3 regions of the Staphylococcus debuckii genome follow, and region 3 is predicted to be linked to each of the others. Evidence: riboswitches for the same ligand, from Rfam matches in the RefSeq annotation. Region 3 holds a riboswitch; each other region holds the start of a gene.
What was found. Region 3 has a riboswitch for thiamine pyrophosphate ahead of CNQ82_RS05230 (ECF transporter S component). Riboswitches for the same ligand answer to the same signal wherever they lie in the genome.
Positions count from the first base shown of each region.

Region 1: it holds a riboswitch for thiamine pyrophosphate, as region 3 does, so the genes downstream of both, thiC (phosphomethylpyrimidine synthase ThiC) here and CNQ82_RS05230 (ECF transporter S component) in region 3, are expected to answer to the same signal.
Region 2: it holds a riboswitch for thiamine pyrophosphate, as region 3 does, so the genes downstream of both, CNQ82_RS01925 (3-oxoacyl-ACP reductase) here and CNQ82_RS05230 (ECF transporter S component) in region 3, are expected to answer to the same signal.

Region 1 covers NZ_CP033460.1:1,009,194-1,020,418, reverse strand. The annotation lists gene thiC (phosphomethylpyrimidine synthase ThiC) at 42-1,787, opposite strand; TPP riboswitch at 1,961-2,058, opposite strand; gene CNQ82_RS04710 (MsnO8 family LLM class oxidoreductase) at 2,146-3,150, opposite strand; gene CNQ82_RS04705 (peptide ABC transporter substrate-binding protein) at 3,314-4,978, opposite strand; gene CNQ82_RS04700 (ABC transporter ATP-binding protein) at 4,994-6,037, opposite strand; gene CNQ82_RS04695 (ABC transporter ATP-binding protein) at 6,027-7,109, opposite strand; gene opp3C (oligopeptide ABC transporter permease) at 7,124-8,188, opposite strand; gene opp3b (oligopeptide ABC transporter permease) at 8,188-9,114, opposite strand; gene CNQ82_RS04680 (DUF3899 domain-containing protein) at 9,389-9,763, shown strand; gene CNQ82_RS04675 (MFS transporter) at 9,797-11,035, opposite strand.
Region 2 covers NZ_CP033460.1:404,919-416,143, forward strand. The annotation lists gene CNQ82_RS01905 (poly(glycerol-phosphate) alpha-glucosyltransferase) at 1-1,614, shown strand, start outside; gene CNQ82_RS01910 (helix-turn-helix transcriptional regulator) at 1,609-1,794, opposite strand; gene CNQ82_RS01915 (hypothetical protein) at 1,800-2,138, opposite strand; gene CNQ82_RS01920 (LLM class flavin-dependent oxidoreductase) at 2,262-3,563, opposite strand; gene CNQ82_RS01925 (3-oxoacyl-ACP reductase) at 3,767-4,519, opposite strand; TPP riboswitch at 4,627-4,729, opposite strand; gene CNQ82_RS01930 (hypothetical protein) at 4,876-5,073, shown strand; gene CNQ82_RS01935 (YfcC family protein) at 5,215-6,639, shown strand; gene CNQ82_RS01940 (YbgA family protein) at 6,690-7,061, shown strand; gene CNQ82_RS01945 (phytoene/squalene synthase family protein) at 7,258-8,118, shown strand; gene CNQ82_RS01950 (pyridoxamine 5'-phosphate oxidase family protein) at 8,208-8,633, opposite strand; gene CNQ82_RS01955 (glycerate kinase) at 8,769-9,947, shown strand; gene CNQ82_RS01960 (YhgE/Pip family protein) at 10,317-11,225, shown strand, end outside.
Region 3 covers NZ_CP033460.1:1,121,899-1,133,123, forward strand. The annotation lists gene purD (phosphoribosylamine--glycine ligase) at 1-138, shown strand, start outside; gene CNQ82_RS05215 (hypothetical protein) at 232-456, opposite strand; gene CNQ82_RS05220 (energy-coupling factor transporter transmembrane component T family protein) at 683-1,477, opposite strand; gene CNQ82_RS05225 (ABC transporter ATP-binding protein) at 1,470-2,879, opposite strand; gene CNQ82_RS05230 (ECF transporter S component) at 2,892-3,467, opposite strand; TPP riboswitch at 3,571-3,675, opposite strand; gene auxA (lipoteichoic acid stability factor AuxA) at 3,925-5,226, shown strand; gene CNQ82_RS05240 (class I SAM-dependent rRNA methyltransferase) at 5,343-6,530, shown strand; gene CNQ82_RS05245 (DUF697 domain-containing protein) at 6,546-7,106, shown strand; gene CNQ82_RS05250 (phosphocarrier protein HPr) at 7,253-7,519, shown strand; gene ptsP (phosphoenolpyruvate--protein phosphotransferase) at 7,521-9,242, shown strand; gene CNQ82_RS05260 (glutaredoxin family protein) at 9,594-9,830, opposite strand; gene CNQ82_RS05265 (cytochrome ubiquinol oxidase subunit I) at 10,061-11,225, shown strand, end outside.

The DNA of each region.
Region 1 (11,225 bases), 110 kb from region 3:
AGACAGCCGACACATTCCGTGCCGGCTACTTCTTCTTTGTTTTATTGATATATTTTACTGCCTTGATTCACAAAGTCTTGTGCTTTTTCTTTCATCGCTTCTTGTCTTTCTTTTTCATCAAAATGGTTTTGACGTAAATCATGAGAAATACGCATTGAACAGAACTTAGGTCCGCACATACTGCAGAAATGCGCTACCTTCGCTGATTCTTTCGGTAGCGTTTCGTCATGATATTCACGCGCACGTTCAGGGTCTAGAGATAAGTTGAATTGATCTATCCAACGGAATTCAAAGCGCGCTTTACTTATAGCGTCATCACGTTCTGTCGCACCAGGCAAACCTTTCGCTAAATCTGCAGCATGGGCAGCGATTTTATAAGTAATTACACCTTCACGTACATCATCTTTATTTGGTAATCCCAAATGTTCCTTAGGCGTAACATAGCAAAGCATTGCAGTGCCGTGACTAGCAATTTGAGCAGCTCCTATTGCTGAAGTAATATGGTCGTATGCTGGAGCAATATCTGTTGTAAGCGGTCCTAAAGTATAAAACGGCGCTTCTTTACAATAGAAATCAGCTAAATCTTGGTTTTCTTTAATCTTATGCATCGGAATATGACCTGGACCTTCAATCATCACTTGTACATCATGTTCCCAAGCAATATCTGTCAATTCTCCTAATGTCTTCAATTCAGAAATTTGGCTTTCATCATTTGCATCATAAATGGAGCCTGGACGTAAACCGTCGCCTAGAGATACTGCAATATCATAGCGATTTAAGATTTCACAAATGTCACCAAAATGCTCATATAAGAAGCTTTCTTCATGATGTGCTAAGCACCATTGCGCCATAATAGAGCCTCCGCGTGATACGATGCCTGTCAAACGATCTACTGTCAACGGTACATAGCGTAATAACACGCCTGCATGAATTGTGAAGTAATCCACGCCTTGCTCTGCTTGTTCTATTAATGTATCTCTATAAATTTCCCAAGTTAAATCTTCCGCTACTCCATTCACTTTTTCTAAAGTTTGGTAAATTGGAACTGTACCTACTGGAACTGGAGAGTTTCTTAATAAATATTCGCGTGTCGCATGAATATTTTTCCCAGTAGATAAATCCATGATAGTGTCAGCGCCCCAGTGTGTTGCCCAAACTAACTTTTCAATTTCTGCTTCAATGGATGAAGAAACAGCTGAATTCCCAATATTAGCATTAATTTTCACTTGGAAATTCTTACCGATAATCATCGGCTCTGACTCCGGATGATTGACGTTGTTAGGAATAATAGCGCGTCCTCTCGCAATTTCATCACGGACAAATTCTGCTTCTACACCTTCACGTACTGCAATAAATTTCATTTCCTTTGTAATGATGCCTTGCTTAGCATAATGCATTTGAGTAATTCTTTTGCCTGCTTTAGCGCGCTTAGGCTGATATTGGAAAGGTGTCTCTACAAATTTACGATGCCCTTCCTTTTTGAAGCCATTATCAATAGACTGCACCTTGCGTCCTTCGTAACTTTCAACATCGTTGCGTGCTTTAATCCAATCAGAACGTAAATCTGGAATCCCTTTTTGAACATCTACTTCATAGCCTTCTTCATGGTATGGGCCTGCAGTGTCGTAAACGACAAATGGTTGATTTTCTTCCGTACTGTATTCAGTTACCGTATCACTTAATTCAATTTCTCTGAAGGGAACACGAATATCCGCTTCTGCACCTTGTTTAAAAATTCTGCGACTTGCCGGGAATCCTTTTTTCAATTCAATTTCTTCTTGTTTCATTAAAAATAGCCTCCTCAAAATCAAAGCTAGGAGGAATATTTGCCAAAAAATACGTGATAAAATAAAAAACGCATTCATTTAATTTATGAATGCGCAGCAAAGAATTTATATTTAGGAATTCATAATAAATACACTAATATACAATGTCTTTATTATTAAATCCACACTTATCTCATCAATTATAAACGCTTCCCTACGCTAGTGCTAACTAGATCAGGTTCAAAGGGTTGATAATTATCTTTCAGCCAAATAGGCACCCCTAGCAATGAATTATTTAATTTACAAATTTATGATAACATTCAATATTTTATTATACAAGTCAATTTTAATTATGAAGTAATCATAATCTGAATCTATCTTAGGAAGTGGCAGGCGCTAATTGTTTTACAGTATTCATTCTTAATTGATGACTTTGCACAGGCATATGCAGCATCCATTCATCTATTAATCCACTGCGATTAATATTATCGAGTGTAGCTGTCACCTCTTCTTTAGTCCCACTGATAATACGCATTCTCTTCTCGACTACTTCAAAGCTTGCAGTAGATTCAGCTTTAAATTCTTCTACTTGTTGTTTCGTATTTAACACGATTCTTTCTCCACTATCAAAAAGAAGTTCGTAATGACGTTGTGAAAAACGAAATGGCAACTTTTGCGAACCATCTGCAGTAACGACAGCTGGTATGCTGACAATAAAACGACCTTCAGGATAAAGTGAATGATAAGCTTCGGCTGCTTCTTCAAGCGCTGATTGGTCAGAATTAATGAAGTATGCATAAATTATACCTGTTTTCGTTTCGGCTGCTTGTAGCGCTGACTTTTTACTAGCACCTAATAAATAGATTGGGACGGGTTGATTATTTTCCTCTCTGTGTGCTGTCCGTATACCATGATAAGTTGACGCCTCATCAAAATTTCGTTGGTTCAGATGATTTAAAAGCGAAAACTTTTCATTAAAGGATGGAAGCGGCTTTTGCAATTCTTCTTGCAAAATATCTACAACTTTTGGAAATCCTCCTGGTGCCTTTCCTACACCTAAATCTACACGATGGTCAGAAAGTTCATCTATCATATGAAATTGTTCAATGACTTTCAGCGGATGATAGTGTTGCAACATTACTCCACCAGAACCTATACGCAACCGTTTTGTATGATCCAGCAAATACATCGTTAAAATTTCTGGTGAAGTTCCCACTACATCTTTGAGGTTATGATGTTCTGATACAAAGTATCTTGTATAACCTAACTCATCAGCGAGTTGTGCAAGTTCTAGCGTATGATTAAGCGCTTCTTTGACTGTTTGTCCTTTAATAATAGGTGTTTGATCCAGTATACTAATCGGCAACATGGACATTCCCTCCATCCATAATCTCTTTTAATGCCATAGTATGAGCAATTGTATATGAAGTCAATTTGCTCGCTCTAGACATAAAAAGAAACTGGAACAAATTAATGTCCCAGCTTCTATCTGCTAAATTAGCAACAATTATTTAAGTTGAAGTGAACTTCTCCCATTAAAGACCACTTTATTTATCTTTCTTTTTCTTTCCTGTTTCTCTATCGATGCTCTTATCAATATATGCATGTTTCAATGAATCCTTGCCACCAACTTGGTGATAAACCACACCTTTAATTTGTGGATTTTTCAAGTATGCTCTACCCTGTTGATAAAGTGGCGCAACTGGAGCTTCACTCAACATAAATTCTTCGGCGTCTTTTAATTTATTTATTCTTTCATCAGGTTTCTTTAAAAGAGGACCATTGGCTTCTTTCAACATATCATCATAATGTTTACTGCCCCAATCTGTATTATTTTGAGCATTTCCAGTAGTCATAGTATCTAAGAATGCCATTGGATCAGGATAATCAGGCCCCCATCCAGATATAGACATAGAATAATTCATTGATAATTCTGCAGTTACACGTTGTTTAAATGGTAATTGTTTTATATTGATTGTTACCCCTGGCAAATTCTTTTCGATTTGCGATTTGATAAATTGTGCTGAAATTTTAGAGGAAGCTGTATCTTGGGTATTTAAAGTGAAAGTAAATTTATCTTTTCCAAGTGCTTTCTTCGCTTTTTCAAAATGAGATTTAGCTTCATTCGTATTATATTTCAGCGGAGATTTCACTAATGATGCATAATCTTTTCCATCTTTAAGAATAGCCGTTTCCTTTGCAGTGAATCCATCAAATGGTGACGAACCATTATTTAACACGGTATCAACATAATCTTTTTTATTGATAGACTGTGCAATGGCATAGCGCATGTCTTTATTTTTGAATTCTTTCTGTTGCTTTTCATTTAATTTTATAAAAAATGTAGAAGCAAATAATCTTTTAAACAAAGCTGGATTCTTTTTATATTTATCTACTTGTTCAGATGTTATTTCTGTAACATCAGCAGAACCTGTATCATATAAAGAAGCACCTGCTTGTTGGTCTTTTAAAATTTTATAGCTGACTTTGTCTAACTTAACTGCTTTTTTATCCCAATAGTCTTCGTTTTTTTCTAAAAGAATTTTATCTTCTACTTTCCAGTCTTTTACTTTAAATGGACCATTATAAACAACTTTATTAGCTGTTGTTCCATATCGCTTACCATATTTTTTAGCGATTTTTTCATTTTGCGGCATATATGTACCAAAGGCAAGCATTTGTTCAAAGTATGGTAATGGTTTATTTAATTCAATTTGAAGTTTATATTTATTTAAAGCTTTAACGCCTAATTTATCGGCAGGCATTTTACCTTCATTAATTTTTTGTGCATTTTTTAAGTCATACATAATATAGGCATATTCAGATGCCGTTTCTGGTTTTAAAGCTTTTTTCCAAGCAAAAACAAAATCATTAGCTGTAACCGGATCGCCATTTGACCATTTGGCATTTTTTCTTAAATCTATCGTCAATGTTTTACCACCGTTACTTTTTTTCGGCTTACTCTTTGCTACTCCTGGTTGAATCTTATCTTTACCATCTAAAGTATACAAACCTTCAAACACTTGATTATAAGTATTAAAAGATACTTCATCGGTAGCTAAAACATTATCTAATGTGCTCATATCCTGAGGAATTACTTCTCGATAAACTTGCCCTTTCCCGTCATAAATACCGCCGCCTTGACTGCACCCGCTTAAAACTAACCCTGCAATCCCAAGCATTAAGGCAAACGAAATTAATTTTTTCTTCATAATGCTTCTCCCCCTTTACACCGTTTGTTCTAATCTTTGTTTCAATTCTTCCGCTTCTTGATCCGTCACAAAAACATAATGATCAGGTTTGATTTCTTGCAGAGAGCGATTCGGATTTTCTTCTGCATTTTCTTTATAAGTAATACGTGTTCTTGTACGCTCACTTTCTGGATCAGGCTGTGGTACTGCTGATAACAAAGATTGTGTATAAGGATGTAAAGGATGATTATAAATTTCCTCCGCTGAACCGATCTCTACAATTTTACCGAAATGCATTACAGCAATACGGTCGGAAATATATTTCACCATCGATAAGTCATGCGCAATGAACAGGAATGTAATATTTTTTTCCTGTTGCAATTTCAACAATAAGTTGACAACTTGCGCTTGAATAGAGACATCCAATGCTGAAATCGGTTCGTCAGCAATGATGAATTCTGGTTCAACTGCCAACGCTCGGGCAATACCGATACGTTGTCTTTGCCCACCTGAGAATTCATGGGGATAACGGTTAGCATGTTCTTTATTCAATCCAACTGTCTCTAATAAATCATACACTCGCTTCTTACGATCTTTAGTATTCTTCGCTAATTTATGAATATCAATACCTTCAGCGATAATATCCATAACTTTCAATCTCGGATTAAGCGAAGCATATGGATCTTGGAAAATCATTTGAATTTTCTTATTGAATTTCAACATGTCTTTACGGTTTTTAATATCTTGAATATTAACCCCTTCGTAATACACTTCTCCGCTTGTTGCATCATTTAATTTAATCAGTGCTTTTCCTGTTGTGGATTTACCGCAACCAGATTCTCCCACTAAACCGAATGTTTCCCCTTTATAAATATCAAACGAAATATTTTCAATGGCACGGACTTCGTTACGTTTTCCAACATTAAAGTATTGCTTTAGATTTTTAACTTGAACTAATACTTCTTTATCTTCAGCTGGTTGGCGTTGTTCTTTTATTTCTGCTTGTTCTTTGTCAATTTTATCTTGCTTTTCTAATGCTCCGCTTGTTTCTTTAAAATCTTTATTTTGATTATCCTTCATTGAACGCCACCCTTTCTACACGTTCAGCGTGCTCAAATTTATTCGGCATTGCTCTTTGACGTTTAACCACCAATTCTGGCGGTTGTACTTTAGGAGAACGTTCATCCAACAGCCATGATTTTACAAAATGCGTCGGTGAAACTTGGAACCATGGCGGCGCTTCTTTAAAATCGATACCTAAAGCATATTGGCTTCTGGCTGCAAACGCATCCCCTTTAGGTGGATGTAATAAGTCAGGTGGTGTACCTGGAATAGCCACTAGTTCTGTTTCAGTACCAGTTTCTAAGTCAGGCATAGAAGATAATAATCCCCAAGTATATGGATGTTGTGGGTCGTAGAAGATTTCATCTACATCTCCTGTTTCTACCATTTGACCACCATACATCACTGCAACTCTGTCCGCTATATTGGCAACAACCCCTAAATCATGTGTGATAAAGATAATGGCCGTATCGATTTTCTTTTGCAATTCTTTCATCAAATCTAGAATTTGAGCCTGCATTGTTACGTCTAATGCGGTTGTCGGCTCGTCCGCAATGAGTACTTTAGGTTCGCAAGCTAAAGCAGTTGCGATAACAATACGCTGTCTTTGTCCTCCTGAGAATTGGTGAGGATAAGCTTTAAAACGCTCTTTAGCATTAGGAAGTCCCACCATATCTAAGATTTCCAGCGCTCTCTTCTTAGCTTGCGTTTTATTAAATCCTCGGTGTTTCATCAAAGGTTCCATAACTTGCTTGCCAATTTGCATTGTAGGATTCAAAGAAGTCATCGGGTCTTGGAAAATCATAGAAATGTCTTTTCCTCTTAGTTTAATCAGCTCTTTTTCCGGCTTGTTAACTAAATCTTCTCCTAAAAAGTCGATTCTGCCCTTTTTAATGCGGCCGACATCACCTTGGAACAACTTTGTTAATGCTTTTGTAGTCACTGATTTACCAGAACCAGATTCTCCTACAATCGCTAAAGTTTCCCCTTTGTTTAAATAAAAATCTACGCCTCTGACTGCTTGCACTTCTCCTGCGTCGATATCAAAGGAGACATGCAAGTCGTTTACTTCTAATATTCTTTCTGCCATATGAACTGCCTCCCTTATTTACGCATTTTCGGATCGAATGCATCACGCAATCCATCACTGAACAAGTAGAAGAATAAGATTAATAAGCTTAAAATTAATGCCGGAATAAATAATTCATGTGGATGAATTAATAACATGGCGCGTCCATCATTGACTAACGAGCCAAGCGATGTTTTTGGTGCAGGCACCCCGATACCGATGAAACTTAAGAAAGCTTCGAAGAAAATCGCACTTGGTACTGTAAACATTGAAGTTACAACAATCGCTCCTAATGTATTCGGCAAAATGTGTCTGAAGATTAATTTTGATTTTGAAGCCCCTAATGTTCTAGATGCTAAGACAAATTCCTGTCCTTTTAATTTCAAGAATTCTCCACGCACTACACGGCTCATCCCAATCCATCCGGTAATGGCCATGGCAAGAATAATTGTCCAAATAGAAGGTTCGAAAATCAATACGAATAAGATTACAACGATTAAGTTTGGAATAGAAGCAATAATTTCAATAATTCGTTGCATTATATCATCTATCCGTCCTCCAAAGAATCCGGATATTGCTCCGTACACTACACCGATAAAAATATCTAGTGCAGCTGCTACAACCCCGATAAAGAGTGAAACTTGCGCCCCTTGCCAAGTACGTGACCATAAATCACGTCCTAATTGGTCTGTACCGAACCAGAAGTTCTCTTTGACGCCAGCATCTTTATAAGCATTGGTTCCATCTGCCCCTTGCCCATCAAATGGCAAGAAGGGAACCTTATCCAATACTGGAATTTTAGCTGGTAAATTACGTCGGTTAACGTCTTGTTCTGCATAATCATGGCTACTCATCAAAGGACCAATTAATGCCATAATAATGATTAAAATCAAGCCAATCATACCGATGACCGCTAATTTATTTCGTCTTAATTGACTCCATGCATCTTGCCAGAAGTTTTTACTTTCGCGTTGAATTTCAGGTTCTCTTTCAATATCTTGTTCTACAAGTAAGAAATCTGGTGCATTTTCTCCATCTGTAGTATGTGTTAATGCTGCATTGGAGTAATCTCCATGCAAGTGTTCTCTATTTTCTGCCATTATTTCTTACCTCCTTGCACTCTAATACGCGGATCGATAATTCCATACAGAATATCTACAATGAAAATCGATACAATAAATAACGTACTGAATAAAAGTGTAGTGGCCATAATGACAGAGAAGTCATTCGTTTGAATGGATCTTACGAATTGATCCCCTAGTCCTGGTACCCCGAAGATGTTCTCGATTGTTAGTGTCCCTGTTAAAATACCTGCTAACATCGGAACGATAATTGTAATAACTGGAATTAAAGCATTTCTTAGTGCATGACCGAAAAGCACACGCATCATAGAATTCCCTTTGGCTCTTGCTAATAAGATATAATCCGAACTCAGCACTTCAATCATTTCCGCTCGTATGTATCGTGCAACAGTTGCAAGTACGCCCGCTGAAAGTGCTAGAGATGGTAAGACGGCTGTAGAAATGCCTTCCCAACCTGCTACTGGGAACCATCTTAATCTTACTGAAAATACATATTGTAACAATACTGCTAATACGAATGATGGAACTGATACAGCAATAACTGAAATTACTGTAGATGAGTAATCCACCCATGTGTTTTGTTTCGTTGCAGCTGCTACCCCCAAAATCAATCCTAAAATTATACCGATAACCATCGCCGTTAATCCCATTTCCATGGAAGGTCCTAATCTAGGCTGTATTAAATCCCAAACAGGTTGGTTATGATATTGGAACGATACTCCGAAATCTCCTGTAACTACGTTTTTCAGATAATGTAAGTACTGCACGATGACTGGATCATTTAAACCGTATGTCTCATTTAAAATTTCCTTTTGATCAGCACTTAACTTTGCATCATTAAATGGTGAACCTGGCATCAATTTCATTAAGAAGAAAGTGATAGTCATAATGATGAACAAAGAAATCAACATGTATCCAAAACGTTTGAGTACATATCTAAGCATTGACAATCCCCCTTATAAGTCCAAAATAAACATTCCCTTCTAATTATTCAGAAATATTTTAATATTATTATATCGATAGTTTGCATTCTAAATCAACATAATTTTTTGAATAATTTAAATCTTGCAACAAAAAGTTCCGTAAAACATGTATAATAAACTTAGGATTAACAAGGGATTGGCAACTTTTAAATCTTTTTGAATTTCTATGAAAAATTATTTATAGTTATCATTAATAGTTGGGACGGAATATAATTTTACTGATTGGGGTTAAAAAATGAATAAATATATACAATGGTTAATTTGGGTGTTATTTGCACCTTTAGTAAGTTTAATAATTTGGGGATTCAAGGCACATACATGGCCAAATTATATAGACATTTTATTTATCGTCAGTATGGTCTTATTTATTGCGGGGTTTGTAGTTATCTTAGTTCAAGATGGCGTCTTTGATGCGACCAGCTATGGTTTTAGACGTATTCGCTATCAGATGGCTGGTAAGAAGCATCAAAAAGCCTGGAAAGATGATGAATTTATGAATCCTAAACAAGCAAAGAGAGATTTCTATTTAGTAGAAGCTTGGGCAAAGCGGATAACAATTATAAATGCACTTTTCATATTTTTATGTTTATGTGCAATATTGACTTTTTAAAAAACGGCAACCTCACGTCGCCGTTTTAACTTTTTATTTTTGGTTTTCTGGTACTTTGGATGTTTTAAACAATACTAAATACATTAAGATGAATCCGATTAAAACTATCAAACCAGTATAAATAGACATCATCCATGGGGTCAGAAATGCTCCAATCACCAAACCTAATTGGGCGAGTATTTTTGAAGTTGTAAAACCCAATGAACTGATTGAACTGTATACACCTCTCGCATCCTCAGGTGTTAATGCAAACCTTTCAGCATTATAAATCGGAGAATAGATAATTTCTCCAATAGTTGCGATAAATGCAAACACTATAATTAATAAGAATGTATTAGCAGAAGTTATCATGCCATAACCAAACGTATAACAAATCATTCCGATTAGAAATATCACTTTCTTCGAATAGCTTTCTACTAAGCGATTAATATAAAATGTTAAGAATACCACAGTGATTGTATTGACAATCATAATCGAAGTAAAAATACGCACGCCATCAATTTCAATTCCTAAAAAAGAAAGCGGCTCAAATGTCTTTTGCAGACGAACAACGACATAAGTATCGAGGCTTGCTTCAGCCATGAAGACCAAACTGAATGCCAAAACCAAAATGCTATAAGATTTATCTTTAAAGACTTGAACGTAACCGCGCACAAACTTTTTCACCACAGAATCTAAAGAATCATGATTCGCAAATTTCTGATGCACATCATAGATGAATACAAAGGCGTACCAACTGATCAAGTTCGCAACGAGAAAAAGCCCAAATAGCACGTGACGATGTTCAGCATATAACGCTGCACCGATTAACATGCCGATTGCAGTCGCGATGTTATTCATCCAATAGAAAAAACGATATATGAACTCGCGCTTTGCTGGATGAATGGCATCCATAACTGCTGCCTCTAGAATAGGCATTTTGAAAGAATTGGTAATAGTAAAGATGAAGAAGGTAGTGCAAAATAAGATTAAACCGATGTCATGCATATTCACTGTAATTATCAGTACAACTAAACAAAATGTATAAATACCGTGGACAAAACTGATTACTCTTTTGCGCTCAAAGTGATCAGAAACATAACCTCCGATAAAAGACACAATAAATCCGACAATTATAGTCGTCATTAAGAAAATACCAGTAAAAACTGCATTAATCATTGTAGTCAAGTAAAGCGCCATGAATGGTAAAATCGCAGTACTAGAGAGGGTTAACAAAAAGTCGCAGAGCATTCTAGCTTTTAATGTTCTGGAAAGTTGATTAAATTGTCGCATGCTTTTCACCCTCCTCTGATAATTAATTTGTACATATTATTTTAATAAGTTGCAGTAAAATTTAAAAAAACAGTTAACTTCATTATATACAATTATCCCTAAAATAATACTTTTATTCTAAGTTAAGTATTTATACTTCTAACACTTGCTAAAAATCTAAAAATAAAAAAAGCATTTGAAACGATTCGAT
Region 2 (11,225 bases), 720 kb from region 3:
GTCGATCAAATTTTACAAAAGGCAGAAAAGAATTTATTAGGCAAAGATTATATTTTTATCAGTTTAGGAAATCCAAATATGAAAGCAACTATTAAGCTGTTGAAAAACCCTTCAAATATTAAGCGAGATATTATTAAACAATATGAACAATTTAAAAAGAAAGCAGGAAAATTTCCTCAGTGGGTTAAAGTCGATTTTGTGTATCGTACAGAAGAGACATCTTATGATGAAGTAAGAAAAGAGTTAGAAGATACGAGAAGAAATTACGTTGATTTCGGAATTGTATTAGATAGTAATTGGAATCGTGCTTTTATGGCCGAAGAAATAAATATTAATGCATTTGTACGACCAACTAAAGATAAGAAATCTTTCTTCCTATCTGAAGATAATATTAATAACTACTTGAAAAAATATACCAAACAAATGAATGCTTTTAGACATAAAGATTATGAAGGAAAAAATATTACAAAGTTCTATACTAAAGGCTATTTTATTGAAGATCATAAAGTATATAATTTAGGTGCAGAAGGTCGTGAAAAAGGCTTAAGAAAAGTGGAAAATCTTTCGCAAGAAATCGATAAAATGATTACTACTGCAACACAACATTTGGAAGATGAGATACAGCCTAATGGTAAATTCAACTATGGTTACTTTCCGCATTTCGATAAAAAAATCAGTTTCTACAATAATTTAAGACATTCATCTTCTACTTATGCCATGATCGAAGGTCTTCATTATTTAGGTAAGGATATAACAAGTGCAGATAAAGCAATTGATTATCTTATTGATAACTATCTGTATGAAAAAGATGGCGTAGGTCATATTTATGATGATACAAAGAATACTAATGAAATAAAATTAGGCCAGAATGCTGCATTTATCTTTGCAGTATGTGAATATTTACAGATTGACCCTGACCATCCAAAATATTTAGAAGCAGCTCAGAAAGTTGCAGAAGGTATTTTAACAATGATTGATGCAGAAACGGCCCAAACAGTTCACGTATTAAAGTATCCAACCTTAGAAATCAAAGATAAATTCCGTGTCATTTATTATGACGGTGAAGCTGCATTAGCCTTATTGCGTCTATACCAAATTGACGGCAATCCTAAGTGGCTAGAAACTGTACAAGCTATGTTTGAACGATTCATTTCATTAAAGTATTGGCAATATCACGATCATTGGCTCGGTTACTGTACAAATGAGTTGATTCAAATTAAACCCGAACAGAAATATATCGAATTCGGTATTCGTAACGTCTCTAGCTATCTTGATTATATCAAGAATAGAATTACAACTTTCCCGACGTTTATGGAAATGTTGATGGCGACTTACCATATTATTGCTAAAGCACGTGAAAAAGGCTTTGGAAGAGTGGTCGATAAGTTGATTAACGTTGAAGAACTTATTGATACTATTCACACACGAGCTGACTATCAACGAACTGGATATTTTTATCCAGAAGTCGCAATGTACTTTAAGAACCCATCAAGAATCTTAGGTACTTTCTTCATTAAACACCACGGTTATCGGGTTAGAATCGATGATATAGAACACTATGTTTCAGGTTACGTTCAATATCAACATGTCTTTAAAGAAGAAAATAATTCATGAAAATAATTCATCTACCGTCACTTTGAATTGTTTAGCTATTCGAAATGCTAAACTTAACGAAGGATCGTATTTATTATTTTCAATTGCATTAATGGTTTGTCTCGAGACATTGACATTTTTACTCAAAGTCTCTTGAGACATGCCATTTTGTTTTCTATAATATTTTATTTTATTTTGCAAAGAAATCAACCCTTAGATGTGTATTTTTGCTTAATCGAAAAATAACTTAGGACTACCATAACTAAAGTGATTACTAAAAAAACGCCTTCAGGATATTTGCCAATTAAACTTCTATTTGCATCGACTAATCCGCTTGTTCTAAAAATAAAACTAATTGATAGGACAAATACTAAACCTACAAAGCTTTTAGCAAAACCTTCCATAAAAATTTTACTTTGTCGTTCATCATAATTACTTTCATTTTTAACATCTACAATTTCAGATGGTAGAAAGAAACGATGAATACCTCTCCACATGAAAAAGAATGCATTGATTGTAATAATTAAAATAATAGTTTCTGTCATAATGATGCACCTCTATATGTAAAATATATTTGACACCTTTAGCTTATATTACTCTTTTAAAAGTGTCAAACTTATTTTACATTTACTATCAAAAAAGCAGAATCACATGGATTCTGCTTTTTCTTAAACACCTAAATATTCTCTAAATGTTGAACCAATATATTCTGTGCGATATAAACCACGTTTCTGCAATTCTGGAACAATTAAATCAATAAAGTCTTCAAGACTGCCCGGCAATGTGGGAGGCATCAAATTGAATCCATCTGCCACACCTTCATTCAACCAGTATTCCATTTCATCAACGATAGTTTCAGGCGTACCGATAAGTGTCAAATGGCCGCCTCCTGCATTCAAGTAACCTAATAATTCACGTACAGTAGGATCTGTATCATTAATAATTTCCAATACCGTTTCATAACGTCCGACTGGTCCGGTAAATTTCTCTACAGGAGGTAACTCCGGTACTTTTGCATCTAATTCCCACTCAGAGCAGTCTTGTTGTACAAAGAAGCTCAGTTGTTTTAAGGCTGTTTCAATCGGTAATTTTTCATCTAAAGCTGCTTTCTTTTCCAAAGCTTCTTCATGCGTTTTACCCACATAAGTGACTAAACCTGGGAAGATTTTGAGACGTCGGTCAGTGTAACCTTGCTTAGAAATTTCAGCATCCATACGCTTTCTGAAATTTCTCGCTTGCTCAATATTCCAAGAAACCGAATACACTGCATCCGCATATTTCACAGCCAAAGCAACACCTTGTTTAGAGGCGCCTGCTTGCATAGCTACCGGTTTGCCCTGTGGACTGCTCGGTGTTGAAAGCGGTCCTTTAACTGCAAAATTAACACCTTTATGATTAAAAGGCTGGATATTCTTAGAATCTACAAGTTGATTTTGATCACGGTCGTGTTTGAAATCCTCAGGGTGCCAAGATTCAAACGCGGCATTCATAACTTCTGCAAATTCTTCAGCAATTGCATAGCGGTCATCATGATTAGGCAACTCTGTCATCCCGTGGTTCTTAGACTCCAGGTCAGTCATAGAAGTAACTAGGTTCCAACCTGTACGGCCACCTGAAATATGGTCCAGACTCAACAATTGTCTTGCAGCCGTATAAGGATTCGAGAACGTGCTCGAAATAGTAGAAACTAAACCGACATGATGTGTTACCTGTGAAATCGCAGTTAAATTCACAATCGGATCAAACCAGAACGCCGGCATCGACGTATCATCCTTCGCAGGAAAAGATTGATTATCAGCAAAGAACACCGCATCAAATAAGCCGCATTCAGCAATTTGTGCCAAATCTTGGTAATAATTAATATCTCCAACACGTTCCACACTCGAATCAGGCATGAGCCAAGCAGCCTGGTGATGACCACAACCAAATATGAGGACACCAATATGTAGTTGCGCTTTCTGATCAGACATTTCCATTCACCTCTGTTTTTAATTTTAAAAAAGAAAGCATGAGAAAGAGGGCAGAACTTGAGAGTGCGCCCTCTGGGTTGATAGACGGGCTTTCGAAGGCTGATTCCTTGTCAATAAGTCGAAATTCCCCGAAGACTGAAGAACGTCTTCTGCTCATTTCTCCTTATTGCTCGGAATCAAAGCGGCCTTCTCAAGCACCTTGTTTAATTCATTGTCAATCCGCCGTCTACTGTAATATTTTGTCCTGTAATACCTTTTGCTTGTTCTGAAACGAGATAAACTACCATGTTGGCCACATCTTGAGGTGTTGTCACCTTTTTCAACGGCGTAGTTTGAGCGATTAAATCGAAGACTTCTGGTGTTGTCACGGCACTAGCGTCTGTAGTTTTAAGTAATCCACCAGAGACTACATTCGCCGTAATACCGTATTGTCCTAATTCTGAAGCGATATTACGTGTGAAGCCGATTAAAGCTGCTTTCGCTGTTGTGTACTCATGGTAAGGTACAACAGGATTTTGGTATAAATTAGTTCCGATACTTACAATACTTCCTGCTTGATGTTCGATGAATTGCGGTACTACGCTTTGCACTACGTTGAATGCTGCTTTCAAAGTACCGTCGATTTGTTGCTGGTAGTCTTCCCAGCTCATGTCAGGAAACGCTTTTTGGGCAGTTGGATCAAATTTGAATCCGACTAATGCGTTATTGACGACTGCATCAATTTGACCGAACTTTTCAGTGCCTTCTTTTACCAAAGCGTCTACCGCTTCGCGATTTGTGACATCTGCTTGTATTGCGACAGCGCGTTCGTTTCCGATTTCTTGAACGAGTTGCTCTGCTGCATCTTTGCTTTGGTTATAATTGATAATAATATTGAACCCTTGTTCTGCGAGTGTCTTAGTGATTGCTGCGCCTAAACCGCGTGCACCGCCTGTTACGAGTACTGTTCTTGCCATGTTAATCCGCTCCCTTTTTTCTATTATAGACATAAAAAATACGCATGATTGTTAAAATCTGCGTAGGCAAGAGGGCAGTCTGAGGTCAGTACTAAACCTACTCATTCTGCGGTTATCTCACACTTTCCTACGCTAGTTTCAGCTAGATCAGGTTCAAAGGGTCTGAGGAAATCCTCATCTCAGTTTGAAAAAACACCCCTAGTGCGTATCTTTTTGTTACTTTCAATGTAGCTTGAATTTGAGAGGGTGTCAAGGAGAGGAGAATCTTGTATGCAATACGTGAAATTTGGTGAATGAAAGTGTTATGATAAGGGAGAATTCTAGCGGATAATATTTAAATGAATGGAGGGATTTGAATGTTCTGGTTAGGAATGTCGTTCCCAATTTTAGCAGTCGGCTTCATTGTTATGGCTGTACGTGAAGAAAAGAAACGTAAAGCAAAACAAAAGGAAAAAGAAGCGAAATGGGAAGCAGAAAAAGCACAGAATAATGGTGAAGCAACGAATGAATCTGCCGAAAACCATTCAAATGCTGAGGAAGAAGTTAAACATTAAAGAAAGCTGGGACATATTAAATTGTCTCAGCTTTTCGTATCTACATACTAACATAAACATTCTCCGCTTAATCTCTCGAGATTAGGCTATAATTAACAAAGTAAGAAAATTCAGACATCTAAAAACAAAGGGGTAATGTTTATGTCAGAGACAACACAAACAAAGGACAAACCGAAGCCATCGAAACTCAGGAAATTTAAATTCAAAACACCGCATACTTACGCTTTACTGATGATGATTATCGCCGTAGCTTGCATTTTAACTTATATTATTCCTGCTGGAGAATACAAACGAGAAGAAAAGGGCGGACAAACACTTGTAGTTCCAGGGTCTTACCATGAAATTGCACAACACGGCGTATCCTTTCTAGACTTATTCCGTGCTGTTCCCGAAGGATTATTAACAGGGGGAGAAATAGTCTTTTACATCTTCTTAGTCGGAGGCGCCTTTGGTATTGTCCATCGCACAGGTGCTTTTGAAAACGGCATTAACCAAGCCATAAAATCATTAGGCTCTTCGAAAATTCTAATGATTCCACTCACTATGACCGTCTTTTCCATCTTAGGATTCTCTATCGGTTTAGCAGAAGAAACTATTATCTTCGTGCCGATTGGTGTTATTATTGCTCGCACGCTCGGTTATGATGCACTGACAGGAGCCGCCATGGTCATACTCGGTGCTGCCAGCGGATTTATCGGCGGGATGCTTAATCCATTTACAGTCGGTGTTGCGCAAACAGTGGCAGAACTTCCCATGTTCTCAGGATGGGGCTTGAGAACAGTCATCTATCTCTTTATTCTAGCCGCTGCGATTACTACCGTCCTGCTCTATGCCCGAAAGGTAAAACGTAATCCACAGAAGAGTATCGTTTATGCACTTGAACAAGAAGAAGGCGACAGCCATAAAGCCATTGACTACGAACGCTTTACCAAACGACAAGCCTTAGCACTCGGCATGATTGTACTCGCCATTATTTTCAACGTATATGGCATCTTCCGCTTCGAATGGACCTTCAACCAAATGAGCGCCAACTTTGTCCTGGCAGGCTTACTCGCCGGCTTAATCAGCGGACTCGGACTCAACGCAACCTTCGACGCCTTTATCGACGGCATGAAAGACATCCTCTTCGGCGCCATGATCGTAGGTTTCGCCAAAGGAATCGTCGTTATTCTGGAACAAGGCAAGATCATCGACAGTATCATTCACGGCATGACCACACTATTAAACGACGTGCCGTCATCTATTGTCATCATCGTCATGTTCATCTTCCAATTCTTCCTGAACTTCTTCATTCCGTCAGGTTCAGGCCAAGCACTTACAACCATGCCATTGATGGTACCCATTTCAGACCTGCTGCACATTAACCGTCAGCTCACCGTGCTCGCCTTCCAATACGGCGACTCCATCAGCAACGTCCTCTTCCCGACCTCCGCCATTCTGATGGGCGCCCTCGCCGTAGCCAAAATCTCCTACGTCCAGTGGCTGAAATTCGCTTGGAAACTCATTGCCATCTGGGCCCTAATCTGCGCGATAGCCATGTCCATTGCATTACTTGCAGGCTATTAGGGAAAAGAAACCCTTGAAGAGAACCGTGCAAGGAAAGAGGAGGTCTGAAGATGAGCCAGCATACGAAAGAGAAATTGTGGAGCGAGTATAAATACGAAGTCATGTGGCACAGTCAGAAACATTACAATCAAATACGTGCAGAAATGAAAGCACAACTTGCTGAAGACGATTTAGAATCCTTAATTGATGAAGCTTTAGCTATTGAACCGCAAAAAGGTTCGGTGTTGAATACCTTTGATCATATGTGGGGATATTTTAAGAAAGAAGCAACAGATACAGAGAAAGAACAACATCAAATATTAAAAGAAAACTTTCAATCCGACAAAGCAACACAATTTGACTTATTGCAGTTTATCTGTACACTTGCTGAAAAATATCAGAGCAAGTATTTATTGAATTCATCGATTTTGAAAAAAGTATGACAAAATGTAAATATAATCTAAATTTTTCAGAAAAAAGGTATGTTATTAAATGACATTTATCTCTTTTTCGCTTAACATGTAACACAAGTTTCAATTAAGTACGATTAATTTAGGTAACATTCTTAAATTGATTTTATTTTTATAAATAGAGGGTACAAGCCTCTAGTAAGAATAATGACAACAAGGTGTGATTTTTGTGGAACAGACAATCAATGAGGATTATGAATATTGTAAACGTATCATGGAAGAATACTCTAAAACTTTCTTCTATGCCTTCAACAATCTTCCGGAAAATGAACGTAAAGCAGTATGGGCTATTTATGCAATTTGTCGCATGATAGACGACAGTATTGATGAGTATGAAGATCCTGAACGTTTGCAGGCGATTCGAGAAGATTTAGAAGCGGTTTATAAAGGGAAATCAGAGCAGCAATTTAAAAGCGATGCACCAGTCATGCGTGCATTTGGGGATACTTTGCAAGAATATCCTGTTCCGCAACAAGCATTCTTGACTTTGATGGAATATGTAGAAGCGGATTTAACGATGACGGCCTTGCAGACAGACCAAGATTTATACGCTTATTGTTATGGGGTAGCTGGTACGATTGGAGAATTGCTGACACCGGTATTAGCAGACCCGGCATATTATGAAACTGCCGATGCAATTGGTATAGAATTAGGCAAAGCGTTGCAAATTACGAATATTTTACGGGATGTCGGAGGAGATTTTGAAAATGGTCGCATCTACCTGAGTGCAGAGCGTCTGCAGGAATATGAGGTAGATTTAGAAGCAGTCTATCATCAAGGCGTTACTCAGAATTATATTGATTTATGGGAAAGTTACGCGCAAGATGCAGACGATATGTATACACATGCTTTAGATAATTTACATTACTTCCACAAAGAAGCGCGCCCGATTATTGAGTTGGCTGCTGAAGCCTACCATGCAATTTTGCCGGTGGTGCGCAAACAGAATTACTCCTTACATGAACGTGCCTATGTCAGCCGTTGGAAAAAAGGGCGGATTTATCGACGCGTGATGAAAAATTATAAATAAGGCAGAGAGCGGACAGAAATAACATTCGCATTATAACTACTGCCACATAAAAAAGCTGAGGCAACCACTGCCTCAGCTTTCAATACATATCAATCAAATTCTACTAATTGCGGTCCGTCTTCGGAATCGCTATTCATGAGTTTGATAGATTTTGGAATGGCTCTGATGACACATAATTTAGGGTCATCTTTAGATTGGAAGAATGATTTATCTTGTTCATCCCAAATCCAATCAATAATATCTGGATCCTCAGTCACTTCTAAATCAGCGTAGATTTCTAAGAAACTGTGATTGTTTGTATCGTCATAACCGAGTAAAATATGAGCGATAGGATTCTTTTCAATTTCCTCGATTTTCATTGATTCTCTGCTTGTTTTTGTATAAAGATCAAATTCTTGGTCGTAGAATATCATATAACGACTATCTGGAATATTTTCTTGTGAAGTAGATAAGACACCAATACGAGATTCTTTCATAATTTCTTTGATTTTTTTCAATACAACTTCTCTATCCATTTCGCTTCACCTCTCTTAGTGTTTACCCGAATTCATTTGTATTAAATAAAAATACGTAAAATCGATATTTTATTTTGATGTAAAATGTAAAATAAATATAATGGAATTAAGGAATTGTAAATGAGGAGTGAGGAAATGAACGTTAAAAAGATAGTCATTGCTCCAGATTCATTTAAGGAGAGTATGACAGCGGCAGAAGCGGGACGTGCATTGCAAATGGGCTTGAGCGCTACACTTCCGGAAACAACTGAATATGATATTGTCCCGATGGCAGACGGTGGCGAAGGGACGATGCAAGCACTCCATTTAGCGTTAGGCGGTGCTTACCAGAAAGTCGAGGTTCAAAATGCACTAGGTGCGCCTGTAGAAGCGCAGTACTCCTATGTCTTCAATCAGTCTACTGCGATTATAGAATTGGCTGAGGCTTCAGGGCTAGAACGTATTTCAACAGAGGACCGCAATCCTCTCTTAACTTCTACTTTCGGCACGGGCCAACTTATCATGGATGCTTTAGAAAAGGGTGCACAGAAAATTATTCTAGGTATCGGCGGTAGTGCGACTAACGATGGTGGTACAGGAATGCTACGTGCGTTAGGTGTAAAATTCTTTGATGCAGAAGGAGAAGCCTTGCCTGAAGGTGGCGCTTCATTAAAACGGTTAGAGCGTATTGATTTGAGTGCAATGGATGACCGTTTGAAAGATGTAGAGTTTGAAATTGTTTGTGATGTGGATAATCCATTGCTTGGAGAACGTGGCGCAACTAAAACCTATGGCGCTCAAAAAGGAGCGTCAGAAGCGGATTTAGAAGTATTAGAAGATGCACTCACTCAATATCGTGATGTCTTAACTACCACTTTCGATCAAGACTACTCTGAAGTTCCTGGTGCTGGCGCAGCTGGTGGTACAGGGATTGCGTTACATGCGTTCCTTTCAGCTGAGTTGACTCGCGGGATTGATGTGGTATTGAGAGAAACCGATTTAGAAACGCGCTTAAAGGACGCAGATTTATGTATTACCGGTGAAGGTAAGATAGATGCACAGACGATTTACGGCAAAACACCAATTGGCGTGGCAGAAGTGGCGCAACGCTGCAATGTGCCCGTCATAGCAGTCTGCGGCGTAGTGGGCGAAGATTATGACATTGTACATGACCATGGCATTTCTTATGTATTTTCACTTGTAGGTAAAGATGATGATGATAAGTATGCCGATAAGCCTTCTGAAGTGGAAATTTCAGAAGCCATGGAGAATGGATTCAGTTCTATGGTGGAAAAAGGGAGAGCAATTGGCGAGTGGGTTCAACACGAAAGATAAACTTTAAAAAGAAAAATTTTGTATTTGTTGATCTAAAAAACAGGTGCCGAGATATTATTTTGTCTCGGTGCCTGTTTCATTTTTTAGGCAAAATAAATGTAAACGTTTCACTCCTTATCACGCAAGTATTCAACGATTTGAGGGGTATTTTACGCTTCAAAAAACTTTTGAAAAGAGGGGATTTTTTTGTTGACGAATGGCTTTGAGGGGTTTATTATTGAAAATCGTACACAGGGTGTACTATTAAAAAAAGAACTTAAATAAAGTATCGCACGACGTATATTGAAGTTAAAATTTCACGCAGCAACGTATCATAATGTCTGATAGTACAAAGGGTGTACTTTTAGGAAAGTAAGGAGAGAGTAGAAAATGTTTAATGAGTTTAAATTGATGAAAAACAATAAAATGTTGATTGTGGCGTTAATCGCCATCGGTTTATTGCCGCTCATTTATGTTGCACTATTTGTAGGGTCAATTTGGGATCCCTATAATAAAACGGATCACTTGAAGATTTCGATCGTCAATCACGACAAATCCGCAACACTTCAAGGCAAAAAATTAACGATCGGGGATGACTTGGTTGATAAATTAAAAGACAAGAAAAAATTTACGTTCCAAGAAGTCTCTGAAAAAACTGCCAGAAAACAATTGAAAAATGGTAAGTCTTTAGGAACAATTATTATTCCTGAGAATACGTCAAAAAATGCAACCACTTTATTAGATGAACACCCTAAGAAAATCCACTTAGAAACACAAGTGAATCCTGGCTCTAGTTTCACTGGAAGTCAAACAGCACAAAAAGCAATTGATACAGTTACAAAAACAATGCAAAATAATGTGCGCGAAAAATATTTAGGTGAATTATTCAAAGCAAATAAACAATCTAAAGAAGGTTATTCTGATACCTCCGATGCTTTAGGCCAAATGTCTAATGCAGAAGGTCAATTAATCGACGGTAATAACCAAGTGACTCAAGGCTTGCAACAAATGGCTCCAATGGCTGGTGCACAAGGTCAACAGTTATTGCAGGGGAATGAAAAAGTAACAAGCGGTTTACAAGAATTGCAACAAAATAATAATCAATTGAAATCTAAAATTGATGATGCAGTTAAAAAACAAACTGAAGTACATTTCGATAAAGCCAATGAAAATGCATTAAATAATATTGAAGATGTAGATCAACATAATATTACAAAAGCAGATCACTATGGTGAAACAGTATTGCCTTATATGGCTGCTGTAGGTTTATTCGTAGGTGCCGTATCCTTTGCAGCGATT
Region 3 (11,225 bases):
GTAATCTTAGTTATCGGCGAAGGCAAAACAGTAAGTGAAGCTAAAGCAAATGCTTATCAAAAAGCCGATGCTATCGATAGCGAAGGTTTATTCTATCGTCGTGATATTAGCGATAAAGCAATCAAACATGAAGCGTAAAAAAATTATAAATTCGTTCCTAAAACAGCCATACTAAGTGTATAGGCTGTTTTTACTATGCCAAAACAAAAAAGCAAGGAAGCAAATACTTCCTTACTCTTCTGGAACTGATTTAGCCATATCAATATAGGCTTGTTTGTATCCTGCGATAAAACGTGAGCTTCTTTTATTAAATAACTGGCAGAAACGCCATGCTCTTTTACGTTTCTTAATATAACGCTTTAAACGTCGTTTTTTATTTTTCAATTTTGCCATAGTATCGATTTCTTTTGCGGCTTGCTGATAGCCCTTATCATATGCGTCATTTCTCTTTTTCATAATGAAATCCTCCAGTTTCTGTGCGAATATTCAGTATATATTTATTATAGCATTAATTGCTCGATACTTTTAATTATTTTAAGGTGAAAAAATAGCAGCAAACGGCTGAATCGGTAACCGCTCACTGCTGGAAAAGATATGGATGAATGAAAATGTAAAATTGGTATGGGTTGCAGCTCGACTACCACAACCCAGATATGCATTGTAAGGAAATATTGACGATGCGTCAACCACGGACGTCTGTGATTCCTGTAATTGGTAAATAATGTGCTAATAATACAGCAATAATTAAGATTGCCGCAAACAACAGGATAAAGAGGAGGTCACGGTAACTGAATGGTGCGTAATAATAATATGTTCTTGGACCATCTTTGAATCCTTTTTTCTCCATAGCCACTGAAAGCTGATGCGCTTTGCGAATGTTTTGGCTGAGCAACGGAATAATTAAATGCTTCATACGAGCAAAACCACGATAGTTGGCTTTATCCACCATCTGGTAGCGCATCTTCAATGATTTACGCAATTGCACAAATGAAGAAATAATTAACGGAACCATACGGATAGCTGCCATAAAGGCATAAGCTACTTTCGGTTTGACTTTTAAATGCTGCATCAAGCTGTAGAAGATCATCACAATCTGTGAAGTGAAAGCCATTACAATACCAAAGAATGTCACTGTATCTGTACGCATGGATAAATGAAGCCCGCGCACTAAACTTTCAGTTGTGACATTGATGATGCCTAGTTTGAATAATGTATGTGTACCATCCCCATAGAAAATCATGAAAAGGGCAGATACAATACTGAATATTACAGTATAAAGTACAAATAGTGCTGTCACTTTAAATTTCATACCGCCGAAGACCAACAAGAAAATCAGCATGAGTGAAGTCAGATAAATCATAACATCAAAGTTATGCACAAAGATGACAAAGAAGAATAAGAATACACCTAATCCTAACTTAGTAATAATATTTACATTATCTACAAAGGTGAAATAGCGTTTCCATGCCTCATACATTGTCTTCACCTGCCGTTTCAAATAGTTGTTCTTCGCACAGTAAATGTTCTCTTAGCTCAATTCGTCTTGTAGGGTAACGCTCAATAATATGAGGATCGTGCGTTACCATGACAATCGTTTGACCTTGCGCCACACGTTTTTGGAAAAGTGATAATAAGTTGAAAGTGTTATGACTGTCTAAACCGAATGTAGGTTCATCCAGTAGAATAATATCAGCTCGAGAACTTAAAGCCGTTGCTACACTTAAGCGGCGTTTTTGGCCCATTGATAATTCAAAGGGATGGTGGTCACGTACCGCTTCCAAATTCAACAAGTCTATCAACTTGTCTGTTTCTTCTTTTGCATTTTCACCACTAAAGTTGATAAAGATTTCTTCGTAAACAGAATTAGTAATAAATTGTAGTTCTGGATTTTGATAAACCAAATACATATGTTGAGCAGCTTCTTTAATCTTATGCAGTTGCTGATCTTGATAAGTCATTTTACCGCGATATTTTATTAACTGCATCATGGATTCCAATAACGTTGTTTTGCCGGCACCATTTTTTCCAGTAATCGTTATCCACTCACCTGGACCCACAGCTAATTCTGGAATCTGAATCAGTGATTTTTTTCCGCGTACGATTTCACCATTGCTGAATTGGAAATCAGGTTTGATGTGAGTATCTGATGACAAAGTGCTTTCAGGTGCGTAATCCCAAGCATGCGGATGCCACACGCCATATTCAGTCAGTAATGCTTCATGCTGATGCAAAATCACATCAGGAGAATCATCTGCAATAATTTCTCCGCCATAATTCATTAAAATAACGCGGTCAATGTGTTTCCAGATATGTTCAACTTTGTGCTCTACAATTAGCACGGTCTGGTCTTGCCACATATCTTTAATATGATTCCACAAGTCTTCCGTCGCATCTACATCCAACATGGCTGTCGGTTCGTCTAAGAAAAGTGTGTCCGCTTCTTGCAACACTGTTTCTGCAATGGCTAACTTTTGTTTCATGCCGCCGCTTAATTTCTGTACAGTTTGCTTAGGTCCCACATCTAAATCAACTGAGGCTAAAGCCTTCTGAATTAAGGCATCCATGTCTTTACGCGGTACTTGCTTGTTTTCTAATACAAAAGCAAGTTCTTCATAGACCTTGGGCATGCAAAATTGTGTATCTGGATCTTGAAAGATGACACCGCTATTTAAATCGACTTCTAAATCATCATATTTCATCGGTAATTCTATTAAATTCGGAACGATGCCACTTAAGACATTCAGCAATGTACTTTTACCGCAGCCTGAAGGACCTAATAATAGTACCTTTTGTTTATCTGGAATTTCGATATCTAATCCATCAAAGGTTTTTTCAGGCGCATTCGGATATTTGAGTCGTAAATTTTTTGCACGTAACAAGGTAAATTCTCCTTACAAATTATCGTAATCTTTTTGAGAAGCAGGTCTGAATAATTTCGTCACACCTGTCTTATCAAGCGCTTTCACTAAGTAATAAGGGAAGAGACCTGCAAGCACAATACCGCTGACACAACGGAAGAATACATATAAGAATAAGTTCCAGCCTGCTACTTCGCCTAAATAACCATAGTAGAAGTCGATAGGGAAAGTGACTAATGCTGCAGCTAAACCAGCAAGCATTGCGACCATCACAGAGCGTGATTTATAACGGAAGATTGCAAAGATAATCTCACAAGCTAAACCTTGCAATAAACCGTAAACGATGGTTGCAATATCAAAGCGTCCCATGACGATTGTTTCACCGGCACCCGCTGCAAATTCGGCAAGTAAGGCAATACCCGGTTTAGGGATGATGAGGTAAGCTACAACTGCCGCCGCAAACCACATACCGTACGAGAGCTCCTCTAGATGTAATCCAGTCACTTGCATCGCTTTGTATACGAAGTTCCAGATGTTGTAGATGATAGCGAAAATAACTGCAATTAACACAGTTACCAAGATATCTGAAAGTTTAAGTCCTTTTGACATGATCAATAATTCCTCCTAAATATAAAAAAACACACAAACTTGTCTAGCAAGCTGCGTGAAATAGGCATCGGAACAGACCGGCATAACCCTTAACCAAATTGCCGGCAGATCTCCTGCACTTTCCTACGCTAGTCTCAGCTAGATCAGGTTCGAAGGGTTTGAAGCAAAACTGCTTCATCTCAGTTACGAAACACCCCTAGTGCTTTTCTTTATTGATTTATACTAAATGTATGCTTTTTAAAAGGAAATGTCAAGATGATTTCAGTAACAGAAGCCTTGAGGCGCCCACAATTTCATTCGATTTTTCTTAGTAAGCATTTTCATAGAAATTTAGGGTATTATCCGATTGAGTGAAAGACTTAATTTCGATATACTATGTACTACCATAGAATGATTTATTACATTCACTAAAGACACAACACTTATGTTCCTATATAATAACTATGAGGTGAAAAACATGTCGTATATAAAGAAGCACGCTGAGATCATTTTTAGTTTGATTATTGGCATTGTTTCACTTTTTATTGGAATCATAATATTATTAAATGTATCCTTTATCCATAAGCTTGCTAAAGGCGGCAAGGCCGATATACATATCTACAACGTATGGGATTTCGTCAATGCATTCTTCGGTGAAATTATCCGGATTATGAGTCGATTTATCGGTCAGTTTCCTGTTTTTAGTGCCATCTTCATTATAGTGTTCGGCATTGCATTGTTATGGATCGGTTATTTGTTATTTATGACGACGAAATATGATTATGATATCTCAATTTTCTTCCTTATTATAGGAATTCTCTTCTTTATCATTACTATTATCTTGATGACCCAAGTTTATGGGTTTGCAGCCATTATATTTGTGGTGTCATTCTTGGTGCACACAGGATATATTGTATATAAAGATGAATTGAATCATAATCATCGAAAAGAACATTATTTATGGATTATTTGTGCTTACGGTATCAGTTATTTAATCACACAAATTGCTTTGTATGGACGTATTGAAAGCCATGAAATCGCAATGATTGATATTTTAAGTGTGAATGCATTCTTTATTGTAATGTGGATTTTAGCACAAATCTCGATTTGGAATTTCTTGTTCCTGCGCAGATCTTTACCATTGACGAAAGCGGAATTAGGGGAAGAGATGGAATTTTCGCGTACGGATAAAAATGGCACAATGAGCCAGACTAAAGAACAACTTCGCGAATTCCAAGAGCGTACACAAGAATTTACGCATCGTACAAGACGTAGCATTGATTTAGAAAAAATGAGAAATAAGCGTGATAAATTTAAAAATACGATCAAAGAAAAAATTGATATCCAAGACGATGATATTCCAAATTGGATGAAGCGTCCGAAATGGATTAAACCTGGAATTGTAGAATTAATCTGCGGTATCATTTTATTCTTATTTACATTGTTAGAGTTAAATAATAGAAATGCTTTGTTTGCATCTGGAGAGTGGGAGTTATCGCAAACCTCTTATGTGATTGAGTGGATTACTTTATTCCTATTACTCATCATTATTATTATTTATATCATTACGACGTTAACGCATTTCTTACGAGGCAAATTCTATTATGTGCAAATGTTTATGATCAGTATTTTATTCTTTAAATTATTGACTGAGTTTGTGAATATTATGATTCATGGATTGTTATTATCGATTTTTATTACACCAATTTTATTAATTATGCTGGTTGCAGTGATTATTGCATTTGTGATTCAGATGCGTACACCTGTGGACGGCCAGTAGCATATTGAGCTGGGGAACTCTAAACGGTTTCTCAGCTTTTTGAGTCTTTCTTTTTAGAAAGGGAAGTTAGGATACGTTATGATGAAGACAAATAATTATAGAAGGCGGAATGGATTATGAAGACAGCGGTTATTAATAAGGGTAAGGAGCAGAAGTATTTGAACCACTATCCGTTAGTGGATGAAGAGGATATTTATGAGCACAGTCACTTGGTGGATGGAGATGTTTTCCATTTGGTGATGGATGATGGACGTTATTTGGCGACTGCTTATGTCGGACGTCAGCATAAAGGTTTAGGCTGGGTATTGAGTTATGATACTGAGCAGCAGATTGATGAAGCGTTCTTTGCGGAGTTATTCCAAGAGGCTTTGGATTATCGTCAATATTATTTCAATGTGGATGGCACGAATGCCTTTCGTCTTTTCAATGCAGAAGGGGATGGCATCGGTGGCTTAACGATTGATAATTATGATGGCCATTTGCTGGTACAATGGTATTCTAAAGGGATTTATGCTTTCAGAGATATCGTACTGCAAGCCATTCAAGAGGTCTTTCCTTATACTTCAATTTTTGAAAAAACGCGCTTCAAAGATGATGCAGTCGAAAGCGGATTTGTAACTGGAACAGCGCCGGAATTTCCAATTATTATTGAAGAGAATTTCACGTTCTATAATGTGGATTTAGATGATGGACCAATGACGGGTATTTTCTTAGATCAAAAAGAAGTGCGTAAAAAGTTGCGTGATGTGTATGCGCCTGAGCGTCATGTATTGAATCTGTTCAGTTATACTGGTGCTTTCTCAGTGATTGCAGCGGAAACGGCTGTGGATACGACGAGTGTGGATTTAGCGAATCGCTCTAGAAGTTTAACAGAGGAGAATTTCGGGGTAAATGGTATTGACCCGAAATCACAATTTATTTACGTGATGGACACCTTTGATTTCTATCATTATGCTGCAAGACATAATCGTGTGTACGATACGATTGTGATTGATCCGCCAAGTTTTGCGCGTAATAAGAAGAAGGTATTTACGGTGCAGAAGGATTATCATAAGTTGATTGAAGAAGCGCTGCCTATTCTCAATGAGGATGGCGTCTTAGTGCTAAGTACGAATTCAAGTGCGCTTTCTTCTAAAGCATTTAAAAATATGATTAAAAAGACGTTGGATGAAGCAGGAGTGGACTTTGAAATTGAAGAGGTAATGGGACTGCCGAAAGATTTTAGAACACATCCGCATTATAAACCTTCTAAGTATTTAAAAGTGGTCTTCGTTCGGGTATCGAGTAAAGAAGTAATCATATAATGGAGGGTCATAATTATGGGAATTAAAGATAAATTCATTAAAAATACAAGTGATAAATTAAGTAATAAAGTCTTAGATTTGGAACCTGTTACTGGAAAGTCGGCTTTGCCAGTCAATGAGAGTGATTTATCACGCAGACGTGAACGTGCTGAAGAATTAGTACGCAAGAAATCAATGTGGTCTTCAGCAGCAAGCATAGTACCGATTCCAGGGCTCGACTTCGGTGTAGATTTGAAATTAATGAAGGATATTATTGAAGACATTAATAAAATCTATGGCTTAAATCACAAACAAGTCAGTCATATGAGTGATGATTTGAAAGAACGTATCTTGGCAGCGGCTTCGATTCAAGGCAGTCAGTTTATTGGACGTGCCGTTTCTAAAGCTATTTTGAAAGTAGCGATTAGAGATGTAGCGAAACGTACGGCGGCGAAACAAACGAAATGGTTCCCTCTAGTCGGTCAAGCAATTTCTGCCTCTATCAGTTATTACTTTATGAAAAAATTAGGTAATGAACATATTGAAAAATGTGAAAGCGTTGCCAAAAGAATTTTAGAAACACCGACTGGCAAATAATTGTTATTTTTTCACAAATTGATAAAAATACTACGCTTACAAGGAATTAACAAATTGAATTTAAAGGTATATTTTGGTAAAGTTAAGGTGTAATAATGTTAAGGTGACTAATCACCAATTAATTGATGCGAAGGAGAAAGATTATTATGGAACAACAATCATACACTATCATCGACGAAACAGGTATTCATGCTCGTCCAGCTACAATGCTTGTACAAACAGCTTCAAAATTTGATTCAGATATTCAATTAGAATATAACGGCAAAAAAGTCAACTTGAAATCTATTATGGGTGTTATGAGTTTAGGTGTCGGCAAAGATGCAGAAATCACTATCTACGCTGACGGCAGTGACGAAGCAGACGCAATCCAAGCAATCACTGAAGTGTTATCTAAAGAAGGACTAACTGAATAATATGGCTAAACACATCAAAGGCATTGCAGCATCTGACGGTGTTGCAATTGCAAAAGCCTATTTATTAGTTGAGCCCGACTTATCATTCGATAATGAACCGGTGACGGATACGGATGCAGAAGTTGCTAAATTCAATGGCGCACTTAATAAATCTAAAGTTGAATTAACTAAAATTAAAGAAAATGCCGAAAAACAATTGGGCGCAGATAAAGCAGCGATTTTCGAGGCACATTTATTAGTGTTAGATGATCCTGAACTTATCCAACCGATTGAAGATAAAATTAAGAATGAAAATGTTAATGCTGCACAAGCTTTAACAGATATTTCAAACCAATTTATCACAATATTTGAATCAATGGATAACGAATATATGGCTGAACGTGCAGCTGATATCCGCGATGTTTCTAAACGTGTATTAGCGCACATCTTAGGTGTTGATTTACCTAATCCAAGTATCATTGATGAAAGCGTAGTCATTATAGGGAATGACTTGACTCCTTCTGATACAGCACAATTGAACAAACAATATGTGCAAGGGTTTGTAACAAACATCGGAGGCAGAACATCTCACTCAGCTATTATGAGCCGCTCGTTAGAAATTCCGGCAGTTGTAGGTACAAAATCTATTACTGAGGAAGTTGAAGCGGGAGACACTATTATCGTTGATGGTATGACTGGTGACGTACTTATCAATCCAAGCGATGAGGTAATTGCAGAATATCAAGAAAAATGCGATAATTTCTTTAAAGATAAGAAAGAATTGCAAAAATTGCGTGATGCAGAATCAGTAACTGCTGATGGCCATCATGTCGAACTGGCAGCGAATATCGGAACACCTAATGACTTACCAGGTGTGATTGAAAATGGCGCAGAAGGTATTGGTTTATACAGAACTGAATTCTTATACATGGGCAGAGATCAAATGCCGACTGAAGAAGAACAGTTCGAAGCGTATAAAACAGTATTAGAATCCATGGAAGGCAAACGTGTAGTAGTGCGTACTTTAGATATCGGCGGCGACAAAGAGTTGCCTTATCTTGACTTGCCTGAAGAAATGAACCCATTCTTAGGTTACCGTGCGATTCGTCTTTGCCTAGCGCAACCTGAAATTTTCCGACCACAACTACGTGCGTTGTTACGTGCGTCAGTCTTCGGTAAATTGAACATTATGTTTCCGATGGTTGCAACACTTCAAGAGTTCCGTGACGCGAAAGCCTTACTTGAAGAAGAACGTGCAAATCTTAAAAATGAAGGCTACGAAGTGGCAGATGACATTGAATTAGGAATTATGGTAGAGATTCCTTCAACAGCTGCACTTGCTGATGTATTTGCGAAAGAAGTTGATTTCTTCAGTATCGGAACAAACGACTTAATTCAATACACAATGGCTGCTGACCGTATGTCAGAACGTGTCTCTTATTTATACCAACCATACAATCCAGCAATTTTACGTTTGGTTAAACAAGTAATCGAAGCTTCTCATGCAGAAGGTAAATGGACAGGTATGTGCGGTGAAATGGCCGGCGATCAAACAGCAGTTCCATTGTTGTTAGGTTTCGGTTTAGATGAGTTCTCTATGAGTGCAACATCTATTTTGAAAACACGTCGTTTAATCAGAAAGCTCAATGAAAGTGATATGAAAGAATTAGGCGAAAAAGCTATTCAATGTGCGACTCAAGATGAAGTTGTAGCATTAGTTAAAGAATACACTCAAAACGCTTAAGGGTTATCTTAAAAAATAAACCGTGCAAGCATGAATTTTCGAGTTCATGCTTGCACGGTTATTTGTGTGCAGAAATTTAATGAATAGAGGAACGGGACATCAATTTGTCTCACCTCTAACAACTGTTCAAACAATATTTAATTGTGCGTACGTAACTTTATCTTTTACAAATTTGTGACAAAATATTAGGATGAAAAAACTATATAATGTGAAAACTGATTAGAATAATTGTAAAGAAGCCTTAGGAAGCGTAACATAGTTAGTACTGTGTCAATGTACTGAGCAAATTATAATTGTTTAAACTCATACACTTCATGGTAAATATAAGAATACAGTGCATTCTATTACAGTTTAGGCATAATCGATATGAAGTAATTGATTTATTTTATCTAAATCAACCTGATACATAGGTTCTTGATCGATTAAGATAAAAGGTGTTGAAAAGGCATCATAATCAATCATTTCATTACGATATTCCGAGTTTGCAATATTTTTTTCAGTATAAGCAACGTTATGCTCATCTAAATAATTTTTCACAAATTGGCACGGCGGGCAATCATTTTGTGTATAAATTGTTACTTGAGTCATTGTTAAATCTTCCTTTTTTAATAAATTGATGATTTAACCTTATTAAAAGTGAAAAATAAAATCAAGCTTGGTGCATCATGCGTAACGAGATAGAATGCTGCGAGATATACCACATGTGTGAAGTTGAAATTAAGAATCCGCTTCAAGATCAACATCAAATATACACCTCAACTTCTTAGAAACTTGCGGGCATTATACAGTATCAAATATAAAAAGATTAGGGTGATATCATGGAAGCGGTAGAATTAAGCAGATTTTTAACTGCTATGACTTTAGCTGTCCACATAGTTTTCGCTACCATCGGCGTGGGGATGCCGCTAATGTTCGTAATTGCTGAATTTATCGGCATCAAAAAGAACAGCGCTCGCTATATAACATTAGCTAAAAGATGGGCGAAAGGCTATGCAATTACAGTTGCAGTCGGCGTTGTAACCGGTACAATTATCGAGCTGCAATTATCATTATTATGGCCGACATTTATGAAAACAGCAGGACACGTCATTGCCTTGCCATTATTCATGGAAGTATTCGCATTCTTCTTTGAAGCGATTTTCTTAAGTATTTATTTCTATACTTGGAATAGATTTAAAAATAAATGGACACACATGATTATTGGTTTACCTGTTGTTATCGGCGGTATGTTGTCAGCGTTCTTCATTACTTCAGTGAACTCCTTCATGAATACGCCAGCAGGATTCCAAATGAAAGATGGACGTATGATTCACGTGGACCCAGTTGCAGCAATGTTCAACGCTTCATTCGGTGTAAGACAGTTCCACGTTATTATGACAGCTGTCATGACAATGGCATTCTTATTAGCAGCGATTGCAGCATTTAAATTATTGCGAGATAAAATTCCGCAAGATAGAGACTATCATAGAAGTGCATTAAAATTGACAATGATTGTCGGTTTGATTTTTACAGTAGGTTCTATCTTAGCAGGGGATATGTCAGCGAAATTCTTGCATAAAGAGCAACCTGAAAAATTAGCAGCATACGAATGGCATTTCGATACTCAAAAACGTGCAGATTTACAAGTGTTCGGTGTCTTGAACGAAAAAGATCAGAAAGTAACCGGTGCTATTAAAATTCCTGGTATGCTCAGCTTCTTATCTGACAACAATATCAACACTAAAGTAGAAGGATTGAATGAATTCCCTAAAGATACGCAACCACCTATGATTGTCCATTACTTCTTCGACTTAATGGTCACAGGCGGTATCTTCTGCTTAGTCGTATCAGGTGTTTATACACTCACAAGAATCGTTAAAAAATGGCGTAAATTCTCTGTGAACAAAGTGTTGCTGTACGCAACCTTGATTACAGGACCGGCTGCAATGTTATCAATTGAATTTGGTTGGTTCCTTACAGAAATGGGCCGTCAACCATGGATTA